3 regions of the Bacillus sp. Bwzl_19 genome follow, and region 1 is predicted to be linked to each of the others. Evidence: riboswitches for the same ligand, from Rfam matches in the RefSeq annotation. Region 1 holds a riboswitch; each other region holds the start of a gene.
What was found. A riboswitch is a leader RNA that binds a small molecule or an ion and turns the genes downstream of it on or off. The one in region 1 is predicted to bind S-adenosylmethionine.
Positions count from the first base shown of each region.

Region 2: another riboswitch for S-adenosylmethionine. It lies ahead of ACW5MY_RS08450 (phosphoadenylyl-sulfate reductase); the one in region 1 lies ahead of ACW5MY_RS18585 (5-methyltetrahydropteroyltriglutamate--homocysteine S-methyltransferase).
Region 3: another riboswitch for S-adenosylmethionine. It lies ahead of metE (5-methyltetrahydropteroyltriglutamate--homocysteine S-methyltransferase); the one in region 1 lies ahead of ACW5MY_RS18585 (5-methyltetrahydropteroyltriglutamate--homocysteine S-methyltransferase).

Region 1 covers NZ_CM142729.1:3,502,306-3,507,764, forward strand. Annotated here, with positions in the region: gene galE (UDP-glucose 4-epimerase GalE) at 1-325, opposite strand, end outside; gene pepT (peptidase T) at 537-1,769, shown strand; gene ACW5MY_RS18575 (hypothetical protein) at 2,347-2,514, shown strand; gene ACW5MY_RS18580 (LURP-one-related/scramblase family protein) at 2,617-3,093, shown strand; SAM riboswitch class I at 3,178-3,264, shown strand; gene ACW5MY_RS18585 (5-methyltetrahydropteroyltriglutamate--homocysteine S-methyltransferase) at 3,343-4,479, shown strand; gene ACW5MY_RS18590 (methyltransferase domain-containing protein) at 4,514-5,395, opposite strand.
Region 2 covers NZ_CM142729.1:1,595,517-1,600,975, forward strand. Annotated here, with positions in the region: gene ACW5MY_RS08435 (dihydroorotate dehydrogenase) at 1-223, shown strand, start outside; gene pyrF (orotidine-5'-phosphate decarboxylase) at 192-911, shown strand; gene pyrE (orotate phosphoribosyltransferase) at 908-1,540, shown strand; SAM riboswitch class I at 1,643-1,747, shown strand; gene ACW5MY_RS08450 (phosphoadenylyl-sulfate reductase) at 1,874-2,575, shown strand; gene ACW5MY_RS08455 (inorganic phosphate transporter) at 2,588-3,652, shown strand; gene sat (sulfate adenylyltransferase) at 3,701-4,849, shown strand; gene cysC (adenylyl-sulfate kinase) at 4,863-5,456, shown strand.
Region 3 covers NZ_CM142729.1:1,374,387-1,379,845, forward strand. Annotated here, with positions in the region: gene metE (5-methyltetrahydropteroyltriglutamate--homocysteine S-methyltransferase) at 1-1,886, opposite strand, end outside; SAM riboswitch class I at 1,970-2,124, opposite strand; gene ACW5MY_RS07335 (S8 family peptidase) at 2,265-3,224, opposite strand; gene ACW5MY_RS07340 (STAS domain-containing protein) at 3,445-4,278, shown strand; gene ACW5MY_RS07345 (energy-coupling factor transporter transmembrane component T family protein) at 4,324-5,085, opposite strand; gene ACW5MY_RS07350 (ABC transporter ATP-binding protein) at 5,060-5,459, opposite strand, start outside.

The DNA.
Region 1 (5,459 bases):
CACATAAAATAAACGTTCCCGTCAGATTATTATGATAATAACGGAGCGGAACAGCCACAGACTCACCGACCGCTTTTAATCCCGCAAAATGAATGACGGCTTCAATCTCATTTTCAGCAAATACCCGTTGAACGGCGTCACGGTCCAGAAGATCCGCTTCATAAAACACAAGCCCTTTTCCGGTAATGTCTTTTACCCGCTCCAATGCTTCCGGTGAACTATTTGACAGATTATCCAGAACCACGATCTCATAGCCGCTGTTTAACAGCTCGACACATGTATGGCTTCCGATATAACCCGCTCCGCCTGTCACTAAAATCGCCATGAAGAAAGCCTCCCCTATTGAATGAACTGTCCATATTATATAGTTTTTTTCTTCCTCAATCATCCATTTCCAAAAAGTTTAATCGTTTAGTCATCGTTTCTTCATAATTTGTTTTCATTCGCGTAAAAAACAGAGCCTTCGATTCAAAACGGGTGGCGAAATAGAAATCCCTCCCCCGCACATGGTAAGATAAGACAAAGGAGATGACGGTATGAAAAATGAAATCATTGAACGCTTTACCTCTTATGTAAAAGTCGATACACAGTCTGACGAAAACAATGAAAACTGCCCTTCAACCCCCGGACAGCTGACTTTGGCCAACATGCTGGCGGATGAATTAAAGTCGATCGGCATGACAGAAATCACAGTCGATGACAATGGGTACGTGATGGCGACTCTTCCGGCTAATACGGATAAAGACGTGCCGACTGTCGGTTTTCTGGCTCACGTGGATACCGCAACTGATTTTACCGGAAAAAATGTGAATCCTCAGATTATTGAGAGCTATGACGGACATGATATCGTTCTGAATGACAAACTCAATGTCGTCCTTTCGCCTGAACAATTCCCGGAGCTTTCCCGCTATAAAGGCCAGACGCTGATCACAACGGACGGCACGACGCTGCTCGGAGCCGACAACAAAGCGGGCATCGCCGAAATCATGACAGCAATGGCGTACTTGATCAAACACCCTGACATCAAACACGGCACGATCCGGGTCGCCTTCACGCCTGATGAAGAAATCGGCAGAGGCCCTCACAAATTTGATGTCGGCCGCTTCAACGCCGCATTCGCTTACACGATAGACGGAGGCCCCCTCGGCGAACTGCAATATGAAAGCTTCAACGCAGCCGCAGCTAAGCTTACTTGTTACGGAAAAAGCGTTCACCCCGGAACGGCAAAAAACAAAATGGTAAACGCTTCAAAAATCGCGATGGAATTTCATCACGCGCTGCCGAAAGAAGAAGCGCCGGAATATACGGAAGGATATGAAGGCTTCTATCACTTGCTTTCCATGAACGGCGACGTTTCTGAAGCCGCCCTGTCGTATATCATCAGAGATTTTGACAGAGAGCGCTTTACAGAACGAAAAGAATATATGCAGAAAACCGCCGACGCGCTTACGGCCAAATACGGCAAAGAAAGCATCAAGCTTGAATTGCATGATCAATACTACAATATGAGAGAAAAAATCGAACCGGTCAAAGAGATCGTCGACGTCGCATATCAAGCCATGAAAAACCTCGACATCGAACCGATTATCGAACCGATCCGGGGCGGAACCGACGGATCACAGCTCTCTTACATGGGACTGCCGACGCCGAACATCTTCACCGGCGGCCAAAACTTCCACGGAAAATATGAATACATTTCTGTCGATCATATGGAAAAAGCGGTAAACGTTATTGTTGAAATCGCCAGGCTGTTTGAAGAACGCGCGTAAAACCAAAGCCCCCTGCTTTGGTTTTTTTCTTTCACGTGAAACCTTTCCTTCTTTCTTTACGTATATAAGGTATGAAATGGAAAAAAGGAGTGAAGACTATGGCAAGAGGCACTGTAGCGAAAGAATTGAAAAAAACCTTAAAAGACCCGCGCGTTTTGGAAACGAAATCAAATCCTTTTAAAAAGCTGCGGAAAATGTTCAAACGATTTTTTTAAGATAACTTATCGTTTTCTTACAAAAAATAAAGAAAGCGCTGTCAATCTATAATCATCTGTTAGAAGCAGTTATTTTGCATATCATAGGATTTTTTAGGGTACTGAATAACACAAGGCAAACGAAAACACTGAATTAGTTAATTCGACTCTGTTAAAAAATAGTAAAAAAGTGATATAAACGTTAATCATTCAGCAGCCGATACAATCTATAGAACCACAACATGAGTGAAATCCCTTGCAACTTATAGTCGTTTTTACGGAAAATGTCGTTATTTTTTAAAAAAGTGACAATTGTTTGAATACTTTTCGTTTGTTTTTTCGTACAATAATAATACCAAAACTTTTTTTGGGAGGTATGTAAAATGATGCTACTTATTTTTGCTGCTTTGACAGGATACCTGGTTTTCTCTTTCAGTAAGGACAACCGCCGGAAAACGCCAAAGACAAGCCCGCTGGTGACAGCTGCCGACACGAATAACATCATTGATTTAAATGCGATCCGTCAAAAACGCCGGATGCCGCTATCATAAAAAACGACAGCTGCCGCAAAATCGGCAGCCTTTTTTTATGCACCTGCCTATATGAAACCATCCGCCTCCTTTTTACGTACAACATAAAAAAGGAGTTTTTTTATGAATCATTTTTATATCAAAGAGCGGGTGTTTACATTTAAGAATCGGTTTCAAGTGTTTCTTGAAAGCGGAAAAGAAGTCTTCAATGCGGAGGGAAAGTTGTTTTCGTTCGGCGATGAACTGAAGCTGACTGATTTGGACGGACGCACACTCGCCAGCGTCAGTCAGAAACTGATGTCGCTCGTTCCCCGTTACGAGATTTCCGTAAGCGGCAAACCTGTATGCCAAGTCATCAAGAAAGTAACGTTTTTCAAACCGAAATTTGAAATTTCCGGCCTCGGCTGGGATATTACCGGCGACGTGTGGGGACGGAATTTTCAAGTGACAGACGGAAAATCAAGCCGGATGACCGTCAGTAAAACATGGATGAGCTGGGGCGATTCCTATCATCTGCAGATTGAAAATGAAGAGGATATCGTTCTTTGTCTCGCAATCGCAATTGTGATTGATATGGTTCTATTTGAGGGTGACAAATAAAAATATTTATCGAAATATATTGACAATTCTAGAAAACATACTAAGATTAATAGTATTACAGTTTATTCTGAAAAATAGCATATTTCCTTATCAAGAGAGGTGGAGGGACTGGCCCTATGATACCCGGCAACCGCTGTTCAGCAGAATGGTGCTAAATCCTGAAGATAAGGTTGAGATTTGCGGACGCAAGCTCTTCCCTATCCGAGGGAAGAGCTTTTTTATATTTCATCAGGAAAGAAGGAATCGTTCATGTCACAGCAAAACACAGAGCAACCATTGCACACTCTTCTAAGAAAAAACCCGCCGTTTCGCGCGGATCAGGTCGGAAGCCTGCTGCGGCCGGCGGCTGTGAAGCAAGCCCGTCTGCAAAGAGCGGCTGATGAGATTTCGGCAGAACAGCTGCGCGAAATCGAAAACAAAGAAATCATCCGCAGTGTGGAAAAGCAAAAAGAAACCGGCCTCAATGTCGTGACAGACGGCGAATTCCGCCGTGCCTGGTGGCATTTCGATTTTCTCGAAAACTTAGACGGCGTCGAAGCGTTTACGCCTGAGAGCGGCATTCAGTTCCACAACGTACAGACGAAAGCGCGCGGCATTAAAGTAACGGGAGATATTGAATTTTCTCAGCATCCGATACTTGAAGATTATAAATTCCTGCACAGCATTGCCGGCGATGCTGTGCCAAAAATGACCATCCCAAGCCCGAATATGCTGTTTTTCCGCGGAAAATTGGAAAAAGCGGCGTATCAGAACGATTACCAACAATTTCAGCATGATGTATCACAGGCGTATAAAAAAGCGATTCAGGCTTTCTATGACGCCGGGTGCCGCTATCTTCAGCTCGATGATACCGCATGGGCCGTTTTCTTATCGGAGGCGGGGCTTCGTCAGATTGAAGCTTTCGGCACGACGCCGGATGAGCTGCGCAGGCTGTTCGCCGCTTCCATTAATGACGCCATCAAAGATCGTCCTGCCGATCTGAAGGTTACGATGCATATCTGCCGCGGCAACTTCCAGTCCACATGGACGGCTGAAGGCGGATATGATGCGGCGGCGGAAACGATTTTTGACGGACTTGACCTTGACGGATTGTTCTTGGAATATGATGATTCCCGCTCCGGCGGCTTTGAACCGCTTCGTTATGTCAAACGCTCTGATCTTCAGCTTGTGCTCGGTTTGATTACGTCGAAACACGGCGAACTCGAAGACAAGGATGCGGTTAAACGCCGGATTGAAGAAGCTTCTCAATATGTCAGCCTGGATCAGCTTTGCCTCAGCCCGCAATGCGGGTTCGCTTCGACTGAGGAAGGAAATCTGATCACAGAAGAACAGCAATGGGCGAAACTGCGCCATGTCGTCGACATTGCCGATGAAGTCTGGAAATAAAAAAAAGACACGCTTACAGCGTGTCTTTTTCGTTTTACAGCGGATCGGTTCCGATTAAAATATCGATATCTATCGTAATATCAGCCGCTTTCCGGCTGATAAAGCGCTGAATGCTTTCATCAGAACATTTCCATGTTAAGGGCGTCATTTTCACAAGCAGCTCAAGATCAGGCTGCGATAAGGTCTTCGTGTAACACAGCCGCTTGCGCTCAAAGGCTTGAAAGCCGGTTTGGAAACGGACGGCCGCAGACTCAGCGGTATCATTCCGTTCAGGACTGTCTCCGAAGAAGAATTCCCTTACTTCTTTCAAGTAATCGCGCCGCGGCACCGCTTTAATGACTGTGCCGCCCTTTCTTAAAAGCCTGCTGCATTCCTTGTAATTCCAAGGTGACAAAACAGACAGAATCACATCAAAACTGCTGTCGGCAAACGGCGTATCCGCCACATCAGCGACGGCAAAAATATTATGATCCCCGAAGGCTTTTGCAGCTTGCAGCACACCTTCTTTCGAGATATCAATGCCGATTCCCGTCACGGAAAAAGCGGGCTGCAGCAATCTGCATACAGCGTCTAAATGGGAGCCCTCTCCGCATCCCGCATCCAATACCGCCGCCTGTTTTCGCGGAGATTGAATACGGCTGATGATGACGGCGATCTCTTTTTGAACCGGCGAAAAAAACTCCCGCCTCTCAAAAAGCTCGTGTCTCGCTTCGAACAGCTGCCTGTCATAGCGGGTTTTGACCGATTTATTGAGGAAATTCACATAGCCTTGTTTTGATATATCAAATGTATGCCCATGTCCGCATATCAGGCTTTGATATTGCGAAACCGCCATGGCCGTGCGGCATAGCGGACACCTGAATACGGACTGGCATGCATTCAGTAATTCCGCGCGTTTTCTTTTCATAGACGTCAAAAAAAACACCTCATTCATTCGTTATTCTGATGAAATGAAAAAGGCATAGACAAATAAACCTCAC
Region 2 (5,459 bases), 1.8 Mb from region 1:
CGGGATGGGCGGCGTCCAGACCGCGGAGGATGCACTGGAATTTCTTCTTGCCGGGGCGAGTGCTGTTGCAGTCGGCACGGCAAACTTCGTCAATCCGTTTGTCTGCCCGGAAATCATAGAACAGCTCCCTCGTGTGCTGCGCCAATACGGCTTTCAATCTGTAAGTGAATGCATCGGAAGGAGCTGGAAGCATGAAAAACAACCTGCCCATCATCGCGCTTGATTTTGCATCAGGGGAAGAGACTTTAGCGTTTTTAGATTTGTTTGAAAAGGAAAGGCTGTTTGTCAAAACGGGGATGGAACTTTTTTATCAGGAAGGCCCGGCCATCATTCACCAATTAAAAGAACGGAATTGTGACATATTTTTAGATTTGAAGCTTCACGATATTCCGACTACAGTCAATAAAGCGATGAAACGGCTTGCCGGCCTCGGCGTTGATCTCGTCAATGTCCATGCAGCGGGAGGCGCACGGATGATGCGCGCGGCTCTAGAAGGGCTTGAAGAGGGCACGCCGAGAGGCAAAAAACGCCCGTCTTTAATTGCAGTCACCCAGCTGACCAGCACTTCAGAGCAGATGGCGAAGGAAGAGCTTCTGCTGCAAAAGCCGCTTTTAGAAACGGTTGTTCATTACGGAAAAATGGCGGAAGAGTGCGGGCTGGACGGAGTGGTATGTTCGGTTCATGAAACAAAAGCCATTTATGAAGCGGTCCGGCCGTCATTTCTGACAGTCACGCCCGGCATCCGCACCGCTAGTGACGCATCTGACGATCAAGTCCGGACGGCGACTCCGTCATTTGCGAAAGAAAACGGCTCGTCAGCCATTGTCGTGGGCCGCTCAATTACAAAAGCGGAAAATCCCGTTAAAGCATATGAAGCAATTAAACTGGAATGGGAGGGTGTTCGCCGATGAAACAAGCTATCGCAAAACATCTATTACACATTGAAGCTGTCTTTTTACGTCCGAATGAGCCATTTACTTGGGCGAGCGGCATTTTATCACCGATCTATTGTGACAACCGTCTGACATTGTCGTATCCGGAAGTGAGAAATGACGTGGCGGACGGGCTCAGCAAACTGCTGAAAGAGCATTTCCCCGAAGCGGAGATGATCGCCGGAACTGCAACGGCAGGCATTCCGCACGCTGCGCTTCTCGCAGACCGTACTGGCGCGCCGATGTGCTACGTCAGAAGCAAGCCGAAAGCGCACGGCAAAGGAAATCAAATAGAAGGCGCCGTTAAAAAAGGGCAAAAAACAGTCGTGATTGAAGACTTGATTTCTACCGGAGGCAGCGTGCTCGAAGCTGCGGCGGCCCTTCAAAAAGAGGGTGCGGAAGTCCTCGGCGTCATCTCCATTTTTACATACGGACTGCCGAAAGCAAGAGAAGCCTTTAAAAAAGCGGGTCTGCCGTATTACTCATTAACGGATTATGACACGCTGATTGAAGTGGCGCTAGAAAACGGAACGATTCATTCAGATGACGTTGAGAAACTGAAATCATGGAAACAGAATCCCGAGTCAAAAGATTGGTTTAAAAAATAATAATAATAAAAACAGGCCTCAGGGCCTGTTTTTATTATTCCTATCAAAAAACTCGGGTTGACTTCTGTTAGAATTGTGCTAAAATTTAGTACAAATCTAAAAAGCTTATCAAGAGCGGCTGAGGGACTGGACCGATGACGCCCGGCAACCTGCATGTATTGCAAGGTGCCGCATCCAGAAAAATGCACAGCATTTTGAAGATAAGGGCTATATCGGGTCACTGTCTTTCATTCCGCTGGATTGAAAGTTTTTTTATGAAAAAAAGATTGAGGGATAAGACAACCGGCAGAAAACAACAGCTGTTTGATTGTCTCCGGGAGGAGGAAAGAAAAAATGCTAACGTATGACACATGGGAAGAACCGGCGATTACATTTCCGGAAGACGATTCCTATAAAGGCGCGCTATCCGTTTTAAAATGGGCGTACGGCCACTACGGAGACCAGCTTGTTTACGCGTGCAGCTTCGGGATTGAGGGCATCGTCCTGATCGATTTGATTTCTAAAGTGAAAAAAGACGCGGAAATCGTGTTTCTCGATACGGGCCTTCACTTTAAAGAAACCTATGAAACGATCGAAAAAGTGAAAGAACGTTATCCGGGACTTAACATCATCCTGAAACAGCCCGGCCTTACGCTTGAGGAACAGGCCGAGGCTCACGGGGATAAACTATGGGAAAGAGAACCGAACCAGTGCTGCTTCATCAGAAAAATTCTGCCGTTAAGAGAAGCGCTCGCCGGGCGTCCGGCATGGCTGTCAGGCCTTCGCCGCGATCAAGGGCCGAGCCGGGCGAATACGAATTTCCTGAATAAAGACGACAAGTTTCAATCAATTAAAGTCTGCCCGCTGATCCATTGGACATGGAAAGACATCTGGAGATATACATCCAAGCATGAGCTGGATTACAATATCCTTCATGATCAGGGCTATCCGAGCATCGGCTGTGAACCGTGCACTTCACCTGCGTTTACCGCAGAAGATTTGCGCAGCGGCAGATGGAACGGCATGGCGAAAACAGAATGCGGACTGCATGAATAAAGGAGCTGCAAGATGGAATTAGCCGCTATTTTATTCAGCCTGTTTTTTGCCATGAATATCGGAGCCAGCGGAGCCGCAGCTTCAATGGGAGTCGCTTACGGGTCAGGCGCCGTTAAAAAGAAAACGTATGCGCTGATCATCTGCGCAGCCGGCGTCCTGTCAGGGGCGGTTATCGGCGGCGGAGAAGTCGTTAAGACGATCAGCGGCGGAATCATTCCCGAACAGACAATTACGCTCACCATCGTCTGCATTATTATCGGGGCGGCGGCGCTATCGTTATTCACGGCGAATGTGCTCGGCATTCCGCTGTCGACGAGTGAGGTCACTGTCGGAGCGATTGTCGGTGTCGGCGTCGCATACAAAGTGTTGTTTTTACAGCATCTTCTGGTGATCGTGATCTTTTGGGTGCTTGTTCCGTTTGTCGCATTCTGTTTCACGTTTCTCGTATCGAAGGTATTCAGTTATCTGAATATTCGGGTCGTTTCGAATCGGAAACAGAAGATTTTGGGGATTGTGCTGCTTGTTGCGGGGTTTTGGGAAGCTTTTTCAGCCGGAATGAACAACGTCGCAAATGCGGTAGGCCCGTTGGTTGCGGCCGGCGTGCTCAGCGTGTCCAAAGGGACGCTGTACGGAGGCGTATTTGTCGCTCTCGGCGCTCTGCTATTAGGACGCAAAGTGCTTGAAACCAACGGAAAAAAGATTACGAGATTTTCAGCCGGCGAAGGCATCCTGCTTTCCGGAACCGGCGCGGGGCTTGTCATTATCAGTTCCGTCTTCGGTCTGCCTGTCCCTTTGGCGCAGGTGACATCATCATCAATTATCGGTATCGGAATGGCCAAAAACGGGCCGAACGTTTTTCATAAAGAAGTCGTAAAAACGATGCTCAAAGTATGGGTCGTTTCCCCGTTCTTGTCACTGTCGATTTCGTATCTGCTTGTCTCACTGCTGTTAAAAGGAGATTACTATTCCATCTTTATGATGGCCAGCGTGCTTTTGGCATTTGGCGGAGCCGCCAGTCTGATGAAAGCCATCCGAAAAGAGAAACGCTCTGTCCATGAACAAGGCGGGGGCATCTAACTATTAATCTGAGTTTATTTATCTGTTAACTGGGAGGAATAATGAATTATGAGTTTAGCACCGCACGGAGGCACATTAATTAATCGGGTGAATGAGCAGTATGATCTTACATCCGTTCAAAAAGAAATTGAGCTTGATTTGATTTCGTTCGCTGATTTAGAACTGATCGGAATCGGGGGCTACAGCCCGATTGAAGGATTTTTCACAGAAAAAGATTACGTGTCAGTCGTAGAAAATATGCGATTGGCATCCGGTGCCGTCTGGTCTTTGCCGATCACGCTTCCGGTCGATTCGGAAAAAGCGGCTGAGCTTGCCGTCGGAGACACCGTGAAACTGACTTACGGCGGAGAAACATACGGCGTCGTGGACATCGAAGATATTTATACGCCGGATAAACAAAAAGAAGCCGTTCACGTATATAAAACCAATGATGCCGCGCACCCCGGCGTGAAAAAACTATTTTCACGCGGCGATACGTATGTCGGCGGGCCGATCACATTAATTAAAAAAGCGTCAAAGCAGTTTCCGGAGTTTACGTTTGAACCTGCTGAAACGAGACGAAGCTTCGAAGAAAAAGGCTGGAAAACCATCGTCGGTTTCCAAACGAGAAATCCGGTTCACCGCGCTCACGAATATATCCAGAAAACCGCTCTTGAGACGGTTGACGGCTTGTTTTTGAACCCGCTCGTCGGTGAAACAAAATCAGATGACATTCCGGCGGATGTCAGAATGGAAAGCTACCAGGTGCTGCTCGATCATTATTATCCGAAAGACCGCGTTTTCCTCGGCGTATTTTTGGCGGCCATGCGGTATGCGGGACCGAGAGAAGCCATTTTCCACGCGCTTGTCCGCAAAAACTACGGCTGTACGCATTTTATCGTCGGCCGCGATCACGCCGGCGTCGGTGATTACTACGGCACATATGAAGCGCAAGAGCTGTTTGATCAATTTACAGCGGAGGAGCTCGGGATTACACCGATGAAATTCGAGCACAGCTTCTTCTGCCAAAAATGCGGCAACATGGGAACGGCCAAAACATGTCCGCATGACAGAGAAGACCACGTCATTCTGTCAGGAACAAAGGTCAGAGAAATGCTGAGAAGCGGCGTCATGCCGCCGGCGGAATTCAGCCGTCCCGAAGTTGTCGAGGTGTTAATTAAAGGGATGAAAACGAAAGAAGAAGCAGGCGTTTCTTAAGGAGGAAAAAAGAGTGACAAATCGTGATATCGTATGGCATGAAGCTTCAATAACGAAAGAAGAATACCAGCAGAAAAATAAGCATAAAAGCTCTATCCTCTGGCTGACGGGTTTGAGCGGCTCAGGGAAATCCACGATTGCAAACGCAGCAGCGCGCGAACTGTTTGAACAAGGCTATCAGGTCATTGTGCTTGATGGCGATAACATCCGCCACGGTTTAAACAAGGACTTAGGCTTTTCTGATGATGACCGCAAGGAAAATATACGCCGAATCGGGGAAGTGGCAAAGCTTTTCGTTCAGCAGGGCACCATTGTCATTACAGCCTTTATTTCTCCGTTCCGTGAGGACAGAGATCAGGTGAGAGAGCTCGTGGCAGAAGGCGAATTTAATGAAATTTACGTGAAATGCGACCTCGATATATGTGAAAAGCGCGATCCGAAAGGTTTATATAAAAAAGCAAGAAACGGTGAAATCCCGTTCTTTACGGGGATCGACTCACCGTATGAAGAGCCGAAAGCGCCTGAGCTGGTACTTGATTCAGGCAAATATGAACGTGAGGAATGCACCGGCAGACTGATTGATTTTGTGAAAAACAGCTTAGCATAATAA
Region 3 (5,459 bases), 1.6 Mb from region 1:
AATGCTTCTGCGGCCCAAGTTAAATATTCATCCCAATCCTGCGTTTTTAACGGCAGCCCTTCGCGGAGCGCAGGTTCATCGACTTGGATAATCTGAATACCTGCATCTTCAAGCGCTTTAACTTCTTTTCTGAGGGCAAGCCCGATCTGGAAGGCGATTTCTTTTCTTGAAATATCCACGCGCGGGAATGACCAGTTTAAAATGGTGACAGGTCCAGTCAGCATGCCTTTCATATGCTTTTCCGTCAGCGATTGGGCGTAGAGCGTATCTTTTACCGTCATCGGTTCGATAAATTCGACATCTCCGAAAATGACAGGCGGACGTACGCAGCGTGAACCGTAAGACTGCACCCATGCATATTTCGTAAAGGCGAATCCGGCCAGTTTTTCACCGAAGTATTCTACCATGTCCGTCCGTTCAAATTCTCCGTGAACGAGCACATCTAACCCGATTTCTTCCTGAATGTCAACCCAGCGCTTCGTTTCCGCATTAATAAAGGCTTGGTATTGTTCGTCCGTCCACTCTTTTTTTCGCCATTTTTGGCGTGCGCTCCGCACTTCAGCAGATTGAGGGAAGCTTCCGATTGTCGTCGTCGGCAGAAGGGGAAGACCGAGTGATTCATTTTGCAGCGCCAATCGTTCCTCAAAGCTTGCAGGACGGGAGAAATCTTTTTCCGTCAGCTGATTCAGTTCTTCTTTTTGAGCTGAGTTCGCCCCTGTTGCGAAAGCTTTCAGTGCTTTCAGTGCCGCTTTGGACTCTTCGATCTGCGCACTGACGGCCGCTTTGCCGGACAGGAGGCCTTCTTTTAAGACACCGAGTTCCGCCAACTTTTCTTTAGCGTATGACAGGCCGTTCAGCAGATCTTTTTCAAGATGTTCGTCAGGGTGTTTTGCCACCGGGACGTGCAGAAGGCTGCTTGAAGGCTGAATCCATAATTCCTCTATGTCAGCGTGGCTGAGGATATCAAGAGTCGCATCAAGGCGTTCTTCAGCATCGATTTTCCAAATATTGCGGCCGTCAATCACACCCGCTGCCAGCACTTTATCTTTCGGGAAGCCGTGTTTTTTCAATTGCTCCAGGTTTCTGCCTTTATCATGCACGAAATCAAGCCCGATTCCCTGTACAGGATAAGAAACAAGTTCTTCATACGCATCGACCGAATCAAAGTATGTCTGTAAAAGGACGTTCAGCCCTGAAAGCTCTTTTGTGATCGATTCATAGAGTTCTTTTGCGGCGCGGACATCTTCAGAAGAAGCTGTCACAAGGGCTGGCTCATCAATCTGAACCCATTTGACGCCTTCTGCTTCAAGCTCTTTCAGCAGCTGAACATAAAGAGGGACAAGGCGCTTTTGAATCGCTTTTGCTTCTGATTCTTCGTAACCTTTCGCAAGCGTGACAAATGTGTACGGACCGACAATGACGGGTTTCGTTTCCACTCCGAATTCTTCTTTGATCCGGCGGTAGTCGTCAAGCTGTTTGTTTCTCGTCAGACGGAATTCAATGCTTTCGTCATATTCAGGAACGATGTAATGGTAGTTGGTATTAAACCATTTCGTCATTTCACTGGAAACGGCGTCTTTTACACCGCGGGCAATCGCGAAATATGTATCAATGGGGTCCGTAATGCTGCGGAATCTTTTCGGAATCCAGTTAAAGCTGACGGCTGTATCGAGCACATGGTCATAATGGGTGAAATCAGAGACCGGCACAATATCAATATTTTGGTCAAGCTGTGTTTTGACAGCTGATAAGAATAAACCGTCAAGCTCTTTAAGAAACGTTTCTTTATCAGTTTTTCCTTTCCAATAAGCTTCAAGCGCTTTTTTCCATTCTCTGTTCAAGCCGATTCTCGGAAAACCAAGATTCGAAGTTTTAATAGTTGTCATTAAGTCTCCTCCTTTAAGTGAGATGTAACAAAAAAGCCTCTTTCTCATGAGAGAAAGAGGCTTTAACATCAAAATGTAAGCCTCTCTTATCTCTCAGATCACGTCTGATGGAATTAGCACCGTGCCTTAAGAGACAATCGTCTCGGCGCAAAAATCACGCGCCCCATTTCACAATGGAATTACGGTCGGTTGCTGTTGGGGTCAAAAGGCCAATCCCTCGCCCAACTCTCGATAAGAGAAAATATTTCAATTTTTTTGAAAAGTTACATCATTTGTTGGTTATCTTATCAGCTTATTCAGATCACTGTCAATAGAAAATCTCACATTTTAAAAAATTGATGATGTGACAAGCTGATCAATCATTATATGAGAAACATATCAGAAAGACAGCAGCTGTGCCTGTTCGGCTTTTTCCATCAGCACATCAGGCGCGTCTAAATACAGAAATCCGTTCCCGGCCAATGTTTTGGCGATATCCAAGGGAAGGGTCCGCCGCACAAGTTGGGCGTAAACTTCTGCCTCAGAAAGCGTCCGCTGAAACGAGGCCTGTTCAAGCCCTTTTATTAAGGCAAGCGCTCCGCTCACATGCGGGGCGGCCATCGAAGTGCCCGTCAGCTTCCCGTATTTATGGTTGGGAAGGGTGGAGAGAATGTTTTCGCCGGGAGCCACCAGGTCAATCTCTTTATTTACGTTTGAAAATTCTGACGATTTTCGCGCGACTGAGACTGATCCGACGGCAATTACTTCGTTGTAAGCGGCCGGATACGACAGTTCCTCTGTCCGCTCGTCTCCGTCGCCTTCGTTTCCTGCTGCGCAAACGACCAGTACACCGCTTTTTACCGCATTTGTGACGGCTTCTTTCAGTTCAGGCACATCGCTCGGCCCGCCGAGTGACATAGAAATGATATCAGCCTTTTGTTCAACAGCGTAGTTGATGCCGTTAATGATCCATTCGTATTTTCCGCTGCCGTTTTGACCGCCGAGAACTTTCACGATTAAAAGGCTCGCTTCCGGCGCAACTCCCGAAATTCCGCCGTTTGAATCATTGGCGGCAATCGTTCCGGAAACATGTGTCCCGTGTCCGTTGTAATCGGAAAACGCGTCTTCTTTGCCTCCGTCATCATCGGTGAAGTTTTTCCCGCCGATAATCCGGTCTTTCAAATCAGGATGATTAACGTCACAGCCTGTGTCAAGCACTGCGATTTTAATATCCTTGCCTTTAAACCCTTTTGCCCACAATTCTGGCGCCTTAATCACTTTAATACCCTCAGGAAGCTCGTTCACATCCATGATTTGCTCATCCGTGACATAAGGAATCAACCGCATTTCACCATTCATAAAAAAGCCCTCCTTTTTTATGCTTGCGAGTGGATTCAAGGGTGTTGCTACTATTTTATGGCAGAGCCTGCCGCGCGGAAAGAGTCATTTGAAGCATTTTCATAAAAAAGGCGCAATCTATCGCACTAAAAAATTTCAAATAAATGGATAGTTTAACAGCTTTCATTTTGATTCATCACCCGGTAACGCTATAATTGGAAAATGGGAAAGGAGAAGAGGTATGAAGATAAGTGAAGCATTATACGACTATTTTTCAGGACAGGTTGATCAAATTGCGGAAGATTGGATCGAAACGATGGAAGATTCGGATCCGAATTCAATTTATTCTTTGACAAATCCCGTCATCAGAGAAGAACTGAAGGAGCAGGATAAAGAATTTTATCGGCATATTAATAACATGTATATCATGCCGGAAAAAGAATTTTTAGAAGAGTTCGAGCAGTGGGTGATTGAGCTTGCGAAAGACCAGAAGCATCTGGATACTCCCGTCCAGTACGTTGTCCGTGAATTCATGAGAAACCGGAGGCTGTATATCAGTTATTATGACGCGTTTGCCGATGAACATGAATCCGCGTTTGCTGAGGGAGAAAGGAAGAGATGGGAGGATTTAATTGTCCAAGTATTTGATTTTACAATATACAAGTTTGTCGATCATGCCGAGCATAATTCAAAAATGCAGCTGAATGCGCAAAGAGAAATGATTTTAGAGTTAAGCTCGCCGGTTATTACACTGAGCAAACGGACGGCGCTTCTGCCGCTTGTCGGAGATATTGACACGGAGCGCGCCAAATTCATTCTGGAAAATACGCTGAGCACATGTGCGGATCGGCTGATTGAGCATCTGTTAATTGACTTGTCAGGCGTAGTCGTTGTCGATACGATGGTGGCGCACCAGATTTTTAAATTAATTGAGGCGCTGAATCTGATCGGCGTTACGTCCACTTTATCCGGAATCAGGCCGGAAATTGCCCAAACCGCCGTACAGCTCGGTATTAATTTCTCAGATATTACGATCAAATCCAACCTCGCTCAGGCTCTTAATTACCATCAGTAACATACATAACAAAACAGGCTGCCGAATCACTCCGGCGGCCTGTTTTTATAAAAACAACAGTGAAACGAGACAGCTCGCGCCGAATAACAGAAGCACGAGCAGGAAAAAGAACCAATCGGCGCGGCGCACAGTAACCGTTCTGTAAAATGTGCGGTTTCGGCTGCCCGTAAAGCCTTTAGACTCCATCGCGATCGCTGTTCGTTCCGCCTTTCTGATTGCGCCTGCCAAAAGCGGAATGGTGAAGCGTCTGAAGGCGGAGATCTTTCCTTTCAGCCCGGAATCAGACGCCGCGCCTCTGATTCTGTGCGCCTGCCGGATGATCAGGATTTCATCTTTCAGAAGAGGGAGAAACCGGAACCCGGCGATAACGCCGTAGGCAAGCTTCGGCGGGAGCTTACACTGCTGAATCAGACTGAGCATAAACAGAATCGGATCGGTTGTGAAAAGAAACATCATCGACAAAGCGGAAAAACATAAAATACGAAACGCGATAGAAATCCCGAGCGCCGCGTTGGCACTGTTGACGGCAATCGGCCCGAGCTTAAACAGCAGATTGCTTCCGGTTGTCGGGACGTTTCCGAATACGGCGGCGGTCCATAAAGAACCAAAGGCAAGAATGACAAACGGAATCGTAAACAGCAGCCATTTTTTCAGCGGCACGCTTCCCGCCAAGAGGACGCCTCCCGCAATGATGATATAAAACACAGCTGGGGTGTACGGATTATAAATAAACGACAGCATAACCACGCATAACAAAACAGCCGCCGCCTTAATGGACGGGTTAACAGCTTCCAGCCGCACGTTCATTTCTCCGCCTCCTGTCCTGTTTCATCCATTCATACCGCAGCGGCAAAGCTAAATGCGCCCGCTCCGCGGTTCCGATATGATCAGTAAACAAAGAATCGGGAGTTCCGCGGTATACCAGCTTCGTGCCGCAGAGCACAAGGATCGTGTCCGCATAATCTGAGACGAGCTCCATATCATGTGTCACCATCAAAACAGCCGTTCCTTCCTTTTGAATCTCCCGCAGCATCAGCATACACTCACGCGCCGTTTTTGCGTCCTGCCCGAAAGTCGGTTCATCAAGCAGCAAAACTTTCACATTGTGCATAAGCATCGTCGCGACGCTGAGCCTGCGTTTTTGTCCTTGGCTTAAAGAAAACGGATGCTGTGAGGCATGG